4 regions of the Streptomyces sp. NPDC058773 genome follow, and region 3 is predicted to be linked to each of the others. Evidence: riboswitches for the same ligand, from Rfam matches in the RefSeq annotation. Region 3 holds a riboswitch; each other region holds the start of a gene.
What was found. Region 3 has a riboswitch for cobalamin ahead of ACFW5B_RS29435 (cobalamin biosynthesis protein). Riboswitches for the same ligand answer to the same signal wherever they lie in the genome.
Positions count from the first base shown of each region.

Region 1: linked by a shared signal. The riboswitch ahead of ACFW5B_RS24620 (ribonucleoside-diphosphate reductase subunit alpha) and the one ahead of ACFW5B_RS29435 (cobalamin biosynthesis protein) in region 3 are both predicted to bind cobalamin.
Region 2: linked by a shared signal. The riboswitch ahead of metE (5-methyltetrahydropteroyltriglutamate--homocysteine S-methyltransferase) and the one ahead of ACFW5B_RS29435 (cobalamin biosynthesis protein) in region 3 are both predicted to bind cobalamin.
Region 4: linked by a shared signal. The riboswitch ahead of ACFW5B_RS28670 (HoxN/HupN/NixA family nickel/cobalt transporter) and the one ahead of ACFW5B_RS29435 (cobalamin biosynthesis protein) in region 3 are both predicted to bind cobalamin.

Region 1 is NZ_JBHYPE010000031.1:53,168-56,367, forward strand. It holds gene ACFW5B_RS24620 (ribonucleoside-diphosphate reductase subunit alpha) at 1-1,554, opposite strand, end outside; cobalamin riboswitch at 1,712-1,876, opposite strand; gene ACFW5B_RS24625 (Uma2 family endonuclease) at 1,995-2,582, shown strand; gene mctP (monocarboxylate uptake permease MctP) at 2,660-3,200, opposite strand, start outside.
Region 2 is NZ_JBHYPE010000011.1:100,061-103,260, reverse strand. It holds gene ACFW5B_RS12740 (hypothetical protein) at 1-86, shown strand, start outside; gene ACFW5B_RS12735 (class I SAM-dependent methyltransferase) at 148-822, opposite strand; cobalamin riboswitch at 1,533-1,761, shown strand; gene metE (5-methyltetrahydropteroyltriglutamate--homocysteine S-methyltransferase) at 1,924-3,200, shown strand, end outside.
Region 3 is NZ_JBHYPE010000047.1:34,540-37,739, reverse strand. It holds gene ACFW5B_RS29440 (cobyric acid synthase) at 1-684, opposite strand, end outside; gene ACFW5B_RS29435 (cobalamin biosynthesis protein) at 681-1,691, opposite strand; cobalamin riboswitch at 1,845-1,996, opposite strand; gene ACFW5B_RS29430 (hypothetical protein) at 2,200-2,637, shown strand; gene ACFW5B_RS29425 (caspase family protein) at 2,643-3,200, shown strand, end outside.
Region 4 is NZ_JBHYPE010000044.1:23,221-26,420, forward strand. It holds gene ACFW5B_RS28660 (MarR family winged helix-turn-helix transcriptional regulator) at 1-185, shown strand, start outside; gene ACFW5B_RS28665 (alpha/beta fold hydrolase) at 182-1,030, shown strand; cobalamin riboswitch at 1,098-1,311, shown strand; gene ACFW5B_RS28670 (HoxN/HupN/NixA family nickel/cobalt transporter) at 1,342-2,496, shown strand; gene ACFW5B_RS28675 (VOC family protein) at 2,567-3,067, opposite strand.

The DNA of each region.
Region 1 (3,200 bases), on a different contig from region 3:
GGCGCCGGCCTGCTCGGTCGGGTAGAAGTTGATGTCCACCACGCGGTCGAGGAAGGTGACGGCGGTGCGGACGGTCGCGTCCAGCCGCTCCCAGTCCATCTCCCCGTTGTCGCCGAGATGCGCCGCGAGGTTGACCGACCCCAGGTTGCAGACCGCGGTCTCCCCGTCGTTCGTCACCTCCAGGATCTCCGTGCACAGGTTGGACGAGTGCACGACCTGGCCGGGCTCGGCGGTCTGGTTGGCGGTGCGGTTGGCGGCGTCCTTGAACGTCATCCAGCCGTTGCCGGTCTGCGCCAGGGTGCGCATCATGCGGGAGTACAGCACCCGCGCCGGGATCTGCTTCAGCGCCCGGCCCTCGGCCTCCAGCTTCCGGTAGGCGGCGTCGAACTCCTCGCCCCACAGGTCCACCAGCTCAGGGGCGTCCGACGGCGAGAACAGCGACCAGTCGGTGTCGTCCGCCACCCGGCGCATGAACTCGTCCGGGATCCAGTGCGCGATGTTCAGGTTGTGCGTACGGCGCGCCTCCTCACCGGTGTTGTCGCGCAGCTCCAGGAACTCCTCGATGTCCGCGTGCCAGGTCTCCAGGTAGACGCAGGCGGCGCCCTTGCGCCGGCCGCCCTGGTTCACGGCCGCGACCGAGGCGTCCAGGGTGCGCAGGAACGGCACGATGCCGTTGGAGTGCCCGTTGGTGCCGCGGATCAGCGAACCGCGGGCGCGGATGCGGGAGTACGACAGCCCGATGCCGCCGGCGTGCTTGGAGAGCCGGGCGACCTGGTGGTAGCGGTCGTAGATGGAGTCCAGCTCGTCCAGCGGCGAGTCCAGCAGATAGCAGGACGACATCTGCGGGTGGCGGGTGCCGGAGTTGAAGAGGGTGGGGGAGGAGGGGAGGTAGGACAGCGAGCTGGTGAGCCGGTAGAGCTCGGCCACGTCGGCCAGCGCGCGGTCGCCGTGGTCCTCGGCGAGGCCGCAGGCCACCCGGAGCAGAAAGTGCTGCGGGGTCTCGATGACCTGACGGGTGGTGGGGTGCCGCAGCAGGTAGCGGGAGTGCAGGGTGCGCAGCCCGAAGTACCCGAAGCGGTCGTCGGCCCCGTCGGCGAGCGCCCGGTCGACCAGCGCGTCCAGCCGGGCGGCATGGGCCCGTACGAACTCCGCGGTCTCGTCGGCGATCAGCCCTTCGCGGTGGCCGACCTCGACGGAGGCGGAGAAGGCGACCGCCCCCTGTCCGGCGGCCTCCTCCGAGATCGCGAGGGTGAGCAGTCGCGCCGCGAGCTTGGAGTACTGCGGCTCGTCACCGATCAGACCGGCCGCGGCATCGGTGGCCAGCGACCGCAGTTCGGCCTCGTCGGAGCCAGGGTGCCGGCCGCGCAGCGCGGCGGCGGCCACCTTGCCGGGGTCGGTCGCGGTCAGGTCCTCGGTCAGCCGGGTCAGGGTGCGCAGCAGCGCGACCCCCGGCCCGTCCTCGCCCGGTCCGCCGTCGGCGGAACCGGGAGGCGTGTCCACCACGGGCGGCACGGCCTCGGCGTCTGACGCGGGTTCCGTTGGCGCGATGGTCACGTGGTGCTCTCCCTACACTCGGCGGGGCCGGGAGAGCGGGCGCGACGGGCGCGCGGGCATGCGGCACCCCGTGACGGCAGGGGTGCGCGGGCGCACCGCGCGGCATCCATCGGCCCAACCCTCGGGGCCCGGGACGTATCGACGCCCGCACCCATGGCGGTACGGACGTACCGTCGGCAGGTCCTCGGACTGCACGGGCGCGCCCCCGGGGCCGTTATCCGGCCGGTCGGACGCGCTCCTACACCGTTGCGGGACAGTTCCGGATTCCCACCGGATTCCCCTGCGACGACAGCGAGGACGAGCATACATGTGGTGGTGGCCCCTCAGGCGCACCCCCATATCTAGTGTGTCGTGCGTCATCGCGCGGTGGCTGTCAGTGGCCTCGGCTATGGTCGGTGACACGTTCTCTGTTCCGTCCCGTGGAAGAAGGAGAAGGCCTCATGACCGCGCTCGCCGACCGTCCGCACATCATGGAGACCGAGCATTTCGAAGAGGCCGCCCGGATACTCGCCCGCCGGGAAGAAGGCGCGCGGTTGGAACTCATCGACGGGAAGGTCAAGAGCAAGCCCATGCCGGACGGCGATCACGGTCGGATCATCGAGTGGTTGACGCGCCTCTGCATCCAGTCACGCCCTGAGCTGTGGCTCTATCCGGACCAGGGGCTCAAGGTGGAGGAGTACCGCAGCGGCCGGGCCCGGCCGGACGGGGCACTCTCCGTCAGTGGCGCCTTCGTCGGCAAGGGTGAATGGGCGGACCCTGAACCGGTGTTGATGGTCGTCGAGGTCACCTCCTCCGATTCCGACACGCACCAGCGTGACCGCGTGGAGAAGCCCCGCGCCTATGCGGGAGCCGGGATCCCGCTCTATCTGCTCATCGACCGGCAGGAGGGCCAGGTGTCGCTCTACAGCGACCCCGATGGGACCCGCTACGAGGACGTCCGCACCGTGCCGTACGGCAAGCCCCTCCACCTCCCCGACCCCGTCGGCATCACGCTCGAAACCGAGCAGTTGAAGGACTGGACCGGCTGAAGCGGTGTACGACAACGGGCCGCCGCGTCCCCGGGGGAACGTGACGGCCCGTTGCCGGAAGCCGGGCGGCCGGTGGGTCAGTGTCCGGCCGGTGCCCCCGCGGTGGCGGGTGGGAGGTCGACGGTGACGCCCTGGTCGCCGGCGTCCGCCGTGTAGTCGGCGGGGCTGGTCTCGTCGATGCCGTCGGGGGCCTTCGCGGCCTTCAGGGCGAAGGTGAGGACGACCGTGACGACCACGTTCAGGACGAAGGCGGTCAGACCGATGTAGCCGATCTCGCCGATGCCGGGGATCTCCGCGCTGGAGCCGCCGAAGTGCTTCTGGGTCGGGCTGGCGACGCCGTAGGCCGCGAGGGTGCCGTAGAGCATGCCGACCGCCCAGCCGGTGAGCAGCGCCCAGCGGTGGAACCAGCGGGTGAACAGCCCGCCGACCAGGGACGGCATGGTCTGCAGGATCCAGATGCCGCCCAGCAGCTGGAAGTTGATGGCGACGGTCTTGTCCATGGTGAGGACGAAGACCAGCGCGCCGACCTTCACCAGCAGCGAGACCAGCTTGGCGACCTTGTGCTCCTGCTCGGGAGTGGCGGCCGGCTTCAGGAAGTCCTTGTAGACGTTGCGGGTG
Region 2 (3,200 bases), on a different contig from region 3:
CCCTCGCGGTCCGGGAAGCCTTGAGCTGTGTGGCTGAGGACCGCGAACCGCGACTGGTGGACACCAGGGCCAGACTCACCTCCTGACCCCCTCGGCCGAGATGAGGAACGTACGCTCCTCAGGCCCCGGGCGAGGAACGCACGCTCCTCAAGCCCCCGACGCAAAAGGGCGCCGCCACACGAGCGTGTACCGCCAGAACAGCCGACGGCGCAGCCGCACACCGGGCAGGGCTTCTCGGGCCCCATCGGCGATCTCGGCGAAGGTCATATCCGCCGGGCGGGTCAGGGCCGTCATCGAGACCGGGCGGCAGGGCTCCCGGCGACCCCTGTTCTTGAGCAGGCCCGTGACGGCGTTCAGCGGGGCGGCGACGCCGCCGAGCAGATAGTCGGCGGCGGTTTGCGCTCGGCAGAGACCCAGGACAACCAGAGTTCCCCCAGGCGCCAGGTGCCGGCCGAAGACGCCGAGCGCCTCGGTGAAGGGCAGATGATGGAGGGTGGCGACGCAGGTGATGACGTCGTAGGAGCGTGCGGGGATGCCGGTCAGGGCGTCCGCGACCGTGAACGTCACCGGGGTCACCGGCGGGGTCAGCTGCTGCGCGCGGGAGACGATCACCGGGTCGGAGTCGATCGCCTGGACCTCATGGGCGCGGACGGCCAGGCGCCGGGCCAGATCGCCGCTGCCGCAGCCGACATCCAGGGCGCAGTCGTAGCGCTTGGGGAGTTGCCGCAGGATCCACCGGTGGTAGTGAGCGTTGTGGTCCCAGGGGTGGGCGGCATTGAACCGGTCGAGCGCGCGGATGACTCGCTGCGGTAAGGGCGTCATGCGCCCAGTCCACCAAACTTCACGCCTTCTGCGGGCTGCGCGCTCAACCTCACGCGCCCGGACGCACTCCGCAGGAGGCGGCAGCCTTCACCGCGGAACTCGGTGAGGGGGGCCAGCCGAACCCCGGTCGCCGGCCACGCCCACCTGGCCGAGGAACACAGCCACTGCCTTCCCCTTCTGCTGCGCCTGGTGGAGCCCCGATTCCTGCAACTCATGCAACGGGTGGTGCCGTTGGCCCTCGACCGCTACGGCCTCGACCAGGCTGTCGGGCATCCCCGCCTGCTGGAGCTGGGTGTGCATCGCGTCGTCGCTGATCTACTCGACGGTGATCTGTCGACCGGTGGCAGCGGTCAGGATGGCGCCGACCTGGCGCCAGGTCAGGTCGGCCGGCCCATGAACCGCTTGCACACAGCGTCCGGACCAGGTGGGCGACAGCAGACGGGGGGATCGCGCAGCAGGACACGCGGCCGGACCCCGGCGCGGAGCAGAGTGGCGACAACATGGCGGCCGACGTTTCCCGTGGGGGTGGTGACAGCGGTCTGCACGGCCTTCTTCCTCTCGTCGGTGACACGACTGCAGGTTAGGAACCAAAGGGGCCGGAGCCTGTCCTACTCTCCGGACACCTGCGGGCGTCGCTCTCGACCGGAAGCCCGTGTCCCATCTCACACCCCGTCACGCCCCCGAAGCCGCCCGACACCCACGTCGCGTTCTACGCTGGCCGGGTAACTGGTTCGCCCCGTCTGCCAGGCGGGTTGCGTCGTAAGAGGGAACCCGGTGGGAATCCGGGACTGCCCCGCAGCGGTGAGTGGGAACGACCGCCGTCATACGCACTGGATCCGGGTCGCGGATCTGGGAAGCGACGGTCAGTAGGTGTCCGCCGGAAGAGACCGGCAGGCGTGCTCACGAGTCCGAAGACCTGCCCGTTGCCCGTGCGCGCCCATGCGTGGACGGAGATCCCGGTGACCTCGAGGGCGGGTCGGCGTACATATCAGGTGGACACGTGCGTCGTGAGCGCGCCGTGGTTCCGCCCGGTCGTCATCCCTTCGCGCTTCTCGTTCCGTTCCCGGGACCTGCAGGAAACACTTCGCGAAGGAGAGTTCCGTGACAGCAAAGCCCGCAGCCGCGGCAGCCCTGGCCACCGTGTACGGCTATCCCCGCCAGGGGCAGAACCGGGAACTGAAGAAGGCCGTGGAGGGGTACTGGAAGGGCACGGTCAGTGCCGATGTCCTTGAGGGGACCGCCCGCGCGCTCCGTCGGTCGCACTGGCGGCAGTTGGCCGGCGCCGGTATCCAGGAGGTACCCACCGGGGACTTCTCGTACTACGACCATGTGCTGGACACCAGTGTCATGGTCGGGGCCGTGCCGCACCGGCACCGGGATGCGGTCGCGGCCGACGCCCTGGACGGCTATTTCGCGATGGCGCGGGGGACGCAGGACCTGGCGCCGCTGGAGATGACCAAGTGGTTCAACACCAACTACCACTACTTGGTACCGGAGTTGGGTCCCGATGTCGTCTTCGGTGCGCATTCCGGGAAGCAGGTGGCGGAGCTCAGGGAAGCGCTGGCGCTCGGTCTCGACGCGCGGCCGGTTCTGGTCGGGCCGGTCACCTATCTGCTGCTGGCGAAGCCCGCTCCGGGCGTGGCCGCGGACTTCGAGCCGCTGACGCTGCTCGACCGGTTGCTGCCGGTCTACGCCGAGGTCCTCGCGGATCTGCGGGCCGCCGGCGCCGAGTGGGTGCAGCTCGATGAGCCCGCTCTCGTCCAGGACCGCAGTCCGGCCGAGCTGAACGCCGCCGGGCGGGCCTATCGCGACCTGGCCGCTCTCACCGACCGCCCGAAGCTCCTGGTCGCCTCGTACTTCGACCGGCTCGGCGAGGCCCTGCCCGTTCTGGCCAAGGCTCCGGTGGACGGGCTGGCGCTGGACTTCACCGATGCCGCCGCGGCCAACCTCGACGCGCTGGCGGCCGTCGGCGGACTGCCGGGGAAGCGCCTGGTGGCGGGTGTGGTCGACGGCCGCAACATCTGGATCAACGATCTGGAGAAGTCGCTGGCCACCCTCGGCACCCTGCTCGGTCTCGCCGGCCGGGTCGATGTGGCCGCGTCCTGCTCGCTGCTGCACGTACCGCTGGACGCCGCCGTCGAGCGTGACATCGATCCGCAGATCCTCCGCTGGCTGGCCTTCGCCAAGCAGAAGACCACCGAGCTGGTGACGCTGGCACGGGGCCTGGCTCAGGGCACCGACACCATCGCCGCCGAACTCGCCGCGAACCGCGCCGATCTGGCCTCCCGGGCGAACTCCGGGCTCACCCACGACCCGGCCGTACGCGCACGGGCCGCCGCCGTCACCGACGCCGACGGCCGCCGCGCCCAGCCGTACGC
Region 3 (3,200 bases):
CGTCACATCGCCGCGGAACTTGTTGACCAGATACCCGGCGACCAGGGCCTGGTCCTCTTTGGACAGCAGTGCGGTGGTGCCGAAGAACGAGGCGAACACCCCGCCGCGGTCGATGTCACCGACCACGACCGCCGGGATACGGGCGGCCCGTGCGAGGCCCATGTTCACGATGTCGGTACGCCGCAGATTGATCTCGGCGGGACTGCCGGCGCCCTCGCAGATCACCGCGTCATGGGTACGCCGCAGCTCGGCCAGGCAGTCGGTCACCGTGCCGAGCAACTGCTCCCGCCCGCCCGCGTACGGCGTCTCCCCGGGGGACGACCCCCCGGACTCCCCGAAGTACCCCCGGGCACTCAGCTCCCCCACCGGCTTCCCCAGCAGCACCACCTGGCTGCTGCGGTCGCCGCCCGGCTTGAGCAGCACGGGGTTCATCAGCGCGGTCGGCTCCACCCGCGCCGCGGCCGCCTGCATCGCCTGGGCCCGTCCGATCTCCGCGCCCTCACGGGTGACGAACGAATTCAGCGACATGTTCTGTGCCTTGAAGGGCGCCACCCGGACGCCCTGCCGGACCAGCCAGCGGCAGATGCCCGCCGTCACCACGCTCTTGCCGGCGTCCGACGTCGTCCCGGCCACCAGCAGCCCGCCGCCGACGGCCCCGCCGGATGCCTTGCCCCGCCCGTTCACCGGTTCCTCCTCCCGCGCCGGGACCCCGGCACCCGTGCCCGTGTGGCCGCACCGGCCACCAGTCGCGCCGCCACCGTCGTCGCCAGCGCCAGCACACTCACCCGGCGGGAGAGCCGCACCGCGCGCTCGATGTCGTCCACCGCCACCGGCGGTGCCGCGCCGTTCAGCACCGGACGGTGCTCCACCCGCCCGCCGTACGCCAGTGTGCCGCCCAGCCGTACGCCCAGCGCACCCGCGAACGACGCCTCCACCGGGCCCGCGTTGGGGCTCGGATGGGCAGCTCCGTCCGCCCGCCAGGCCCGCAGCGCACCGCGCCGGTCGGGGCCCGCGAGCACGGTCAGCGCGGCGGTCAGCCGGGAGCCGGGCCAGCCGGCGAGGTCGTCGAGCCGGGCCGCGGCCCAGCCGAAGCGGCGGTAGCGCGGCGACTTGTGCCCCACCATCGCGTCCAGGGTGTTCACCGCGCGGAACGCCACCAAGCCGGGCACTCCGCCCAACGCGCCCCATACCAGGGCGCCGACCACCGCGTCGGAGGTGTTCTCGGCGACCGACTCCACCACCGCACGGGCCATCTGCGGCCCGTCCAGCGCCTGCGGATCGCGCCCGCACAGATGCGGCAGCCGCTCCCGAGCCACGTCCAGGTCACCCGCCGTCAGCGCCCCGCCGACGGCCCGCGCCTCCCGGCCGAGCGAGGTGCCGCCCAGCACGGCCCAGACCGTCGCCGCGGTCAGCGCGACCCCCGCACCACCACGGAGCGACAGCGGAGAAGCGGAAGCCGAACCCCGCACGGCACGCCGCAGCAGCGCGGCGCCGGCCGCGGCACCGCCCGCGCACAGCACGGTGTGCGCCGCCCCGAAGGCACGGTGGTCGCGCCACAGCCGGCGTTCGACGGCGCCCGCGGCCCGGCCGAACGCGGCCACCGGATGGCCGCGCCGGGGGTCTGCCGCGATCAGGTCACCGAGAAAGCCGAGGGCCGCGCCGCACGCATATCCCGCGTGTTCGCCGCGCACCGGATCAGACCGCAGCCAGGGCGAGTTCGTGACGTGCCGCCCGGCCTCGGAGGAGACCTGCGACAGCGGGCAGAGGGGATCTCGACGGGCAGCCGGGCATGACGGTATGTCCTCACTCAGGGTCCGCGCCCTGGCTCGACGTGACGGCGACACGAGTCTCCTGGCTCCCGGATCGGCGTGTCCTCCGGCCTTCCCGTCCCGCGTACGCCGTGATGACGTGCGCGTACTGGACCGTGGCCTCCGCTGGAGGAACGCTCCCCGGTGACAGTGGCGGGACCGCGCCGGATTCGCACCGGACTTCCTCAGCTGTCGCCGAATGGCCCCGGCAGTCCACCACGGCCCGCGAACGCCCGTCAACTCACCCTTGACCTGCAGCGCAGCCCCGCTGCAGGCGCTGTGGTGCACGCCACAGCGTGGCAGAGAGGTCACGGACGGTTGCCCGCGGACCTGATCCCGCGTCACTATCTGGTGCACGGCGGCGACGGGGCCGCCGGAAGGGGGCCGGGGGATGCCGCAGCGCGCTGACCGTCATGAGATCCGTATCAGGATCTCGGGCACCAACAATCCTGACCAGGACGCCGAGGACCTCAAGGCGTGGCTGGAGCGCGAGCCCTGGCTGAACGGCCGGCCGCACGACTGGGAACTCCGGCCGGCGGTGGAGCGCGACGAGGGCCCCGGCGACATGGCCATCGGCGTCGACGACCTGATCCTGGTCGTGGTCGGCGCGGTCGCCGCCGAGATCTCCAAGAGCATGGGAATCGCGCTGCGCGAGTGGCTGCGCCGCCGCAAGGAGGAACGCGACACCGGCGAACGGCCCGCGGTGGCGGTCGCCGACGGGGACGGCGCCCTGCGCGCACTCGGCGACCAGGGGCCGGACGCCCCGGCCCCCGGACACCCCGATCCCGGCAGCCCGGCGAACGGGAGCGGCAGCACCGCCGGGGACTGAGCCGGATGTCCGAATACGACGCACGGGGCAAGGTCAACCGGGCGCTGCTGATCTGCGTCGACGACTACCGGCACCTGCGGCCGCTGCCCGCCGTACGGGACAACCCCCAGGAGCTGGAACGCGTCCTGCTCGCCCCCGGCACCGACCTGTTCACCAAGGGCGAGGTCGTCATCTGCCGCCCCCAGGAGCCGTGGGAGGTCGAACAGGCCCTGGACGCCGTCACCCAGGAGGCCCGCGGACTGCTGCTGGTGTACTTCAGCGGCCACGGCCGGGTGGGCCGGGACGGCGGCAACCTCCAGCTCATGGTCGGCGCGTCGGAACGGCGCCACAAGACCGTCTCCTGGCAGGACATGGTGCTGCCCTACTTGGACAACGCACGGGCCGACCGGATCGTGATCGTCCTGGAGTGCTGTTACGCCGGCAACGCCGGGGAGGCCTTCCACCTCTGCCGCACCCCGATGTCGCTGCTGATGGCCGCGCAGCCCAACCGCCGTATCTTCAGCGGCGAGGAGCCCACCGGCGGCACCCTCTTCACCCGCGCCCTGCGGCAGACCCTGGAACAG
Region 4 (3,200 bases), on a different contig from region 3:
GGGAGGAACCCGACAGTCAGGGCAGTCGCGACAGTCGGGATACTCGTAACGGTCGTCGCACTGAGGACAGCGACGGCACCAACGGCAACCGCAGTAATCGCAATAACGGCAACGGCAAACCTGACGGTCACGGCCGCAGACCCGCCTCGGCCCCTCTCACGCACAAAGGACGGTCAGGAGAATGACGCAGAGAATCACCGCCTGGTCCGAGATCGACAACGGCATCGTGCCGGTCGACGACGGCGAGCTGTTCTACGAGACGGCCGGCTCGGGCCCAGCGGTGGTGCTGCTGCACGGTGGCATGCTCGACCAGCACATGTGGGACGAGCAGTTCACCTGGCTGGTCAACTCCGGCCTGCGCGCGATCCGTTACGACTCCCGCGGCCACGGCCTCTCCTCCACCGTGACCGGGGACTACGCCAACCACGACGACCTGTGCGCCCTGCTGGACGCGCTTGAGGTCCCCGGCGCCGTCCTCGTCGGCCTCTCCCACGGCGCGCGGGTCGCGCTCGACACCGCCCTCGCCCACCCCGACCGGGTGACGGCCCTCGCGCTCGCCTCACCGGGGATCAGCGGCCGGGCCTTCACCGACCCCTTCGTGCTGGCGCACATCAAGGAGCAGGTGGCGGCGATCGGCGCACCGGACGGCGCGGAGCGGTATGTCGAGCACTTCCTGCGGATGTGGGTGGACGGGCCGCACCGGGAGCCGTCCGCCGTGCACCCGGGATTCCGTGAACGGATGCGCGCCTCGGCCGCGGCCAATGTGGAGGTCCATGCGGACGGCATGGGAGCCGGTATGCCCCTCGAAGTCGGCGCCGCCGACCGCCTCGGCGAGATCCGGGTGCCGACGGTGGTGCTCGACGGCGACCTCGACAGCGGAGACATCTCCGCCAACGCCCATGCGATAGCCCTGGCCGTCCCGGGCGCCCGAAGAGTCCGAATCCCGGGTGCGGCCCATATGGTCAACCTGGAGAACACCCCGCTCTTCGATCACGAACTGCACGCCTTCCTCTCATCCCTGGACTACTGACCCATAGCGCGGCGCTCCCCCTCCGGGGGCGAAAACCCCCAGACCGCCCGCGCCTCCGGAGCGGCGGTTAGAGTGGCCGGGCCGTGGTGCTCGGGAAGCCGGTGACGGACTTTGCGGTCCCAGCCCGGAGCGGCCCTCGCCACTGTGATCGGGGAGTTTCCACCCCTTCCGCAGACGCCTGACGCGTCTGCGGCGCCACTGACCGCAGCCCGCGGCCGGGAAGGCGGGGCGGACGCGGGCACCCGTAAGCCAGGAGACCGGCCACGGCATCTCACGAACTGATCCACGAGGTGCTGGAGCGTGACCGCCGGATGGCCCTGTCCACCGATACCCCGAACACCCCTGCCCCCGCCGCGTTCCGCTGGCGCCGGCAGGACACCGTCCGTACCGCGGGCCTGATGGCCGTCATAGCCGGGCTGCATGTCGTCGCCTTCGGCGTGCTCTTCCTGCTCGTGGTCCCGTACCACTACTCCGTCGGAAGCCAGGTCTTCGGCGTCGGCCTCGGCGTCACCGCGTACACCCTCGGTATGCGGCACGCCTTCGACGCCGACCACATCGCCGCGATCGACAACACCACCCGCAAGCTGATGGCCGACGGCAAGCGGCCGGTCTCGGTCGGCTTCTGGTTCGCCCTCGGGCACTCCAGCGTGGTCGTGGTGATGGCGGCCCTGGTGGCCGGCGGCGCCCAGCTCGCCGGCACGCTGCTGAACGACGAGTCCCGTACGCACCAGATCCTGGGCACCGTCGGCACCACCGTCTCCGGCACGTTCCTCTACCTCATCGCCGCCCTCAACCTCCTTGCGCTGGCCGGTATCTGGCGGGTCTTCCGCGGGATGCGCGACGGCCGGTACGACGAGGCCGAGCTGGAACAGCGCCTCGATTCGCGCGGCTTCATGAACCGCTTCCTGGGCCGGTTCACCCGCTCCATCTCCCGCCCCGGCCAGATGTTCCCGCTCGGCTTCCTCTTCGGGCTCGGCTTCGACACCGCGACGGAGGTGACGCTGATGGTGATGGCGGGCAGCGGCGCCGCGGCGGGCCTGCCCTGGTACGCGATCCTGTGCCTGCCGCTGCTGTTCGCCGCCGGAATGAGCCTGTTCGACACCCTCGACGGCACCTTCATGAACTTCGCCTACCAGTGGGCGTTCGCCAACCCGGTGCGCAAGGTCTACTACAACCTCACCATCACCGGCCTGTCGATCGCCGTCGCCTTCTTCATCGGCACGATCGAGCTGGTGACCGTGCTGCACGACAAGCTCGGCCTCAACGACGCGCTGACCGGCTGGATTTCGGGACTCGACCTCGACAACGTCGGCTTCATCATCGTCGGCCTGTTCGTGGTGGTGTGGGCCGCGGCGCTGGCTTACTGGCGACTGGCCGGCGTGGAGAAGCGCTGGGCGGAACGGGCCGACCGAGCGGAGCGGTCCGGGCGAACGGAGCCGGCGGAGCAGTCCGCGCCGGGTTCCTGAGGGGCCCTCCGGCCGGCCCGGCAGGTGGCCGAGCCGGCTCGCAGCCTCGGTGACCGACGGCGCGGCACCCTCACGTGGCCGAGCCGGCCGCCGCCCCCGTCTCCCGGTCCGGCCCCCAGCGCTCCAGCGCCGCCGCCAGATCGAGGGGCAGCAGCCGGTCCGGCAGGTCCGGGCCCGGCCAGTCCTCCCGCGGCACCCGCCACATCACCTCGAACTCGTTGCCGTCCGGGTCCTTGGCGTACAGCGACTTGGCCACGAGATGATCACTGGCCCCCACCAGGGCGCCCCGCTCGATCAGCCGGGTACGGGCCGCGACGAGTTCGCCGAGTGTGCCGACCTCCCAGGCCAGGTGGTACAGCCCGACCCGCCCGGCGCCCGGCCCCGGCGCGTCCGGCGCCACCGCGAACAGCCCCAGGTCATGATCGTTGAGCGAGCCGGGAGCACTGAGGAACGCGGCCCGTCCCGGAATCTCGACATCCACCGTCAGCCCGAGGGCCTCGGTGTAGAACGCCACCGACCGCGCCACATCGCGGACATTGAGCACCGCGTGGTTCAGACGTCGTACTGACATGGGACCTGCTCTCCGATCTCCCGGCCACGACACCGCCACGGCGCCGCCGCCTCCCCTTTATCTGCTGTATCCCGCACACCCCGCCCCCGCCCAGGGCCGGTCGGCCGGTATCCGGTCGGCGGAGGTCCCGTCC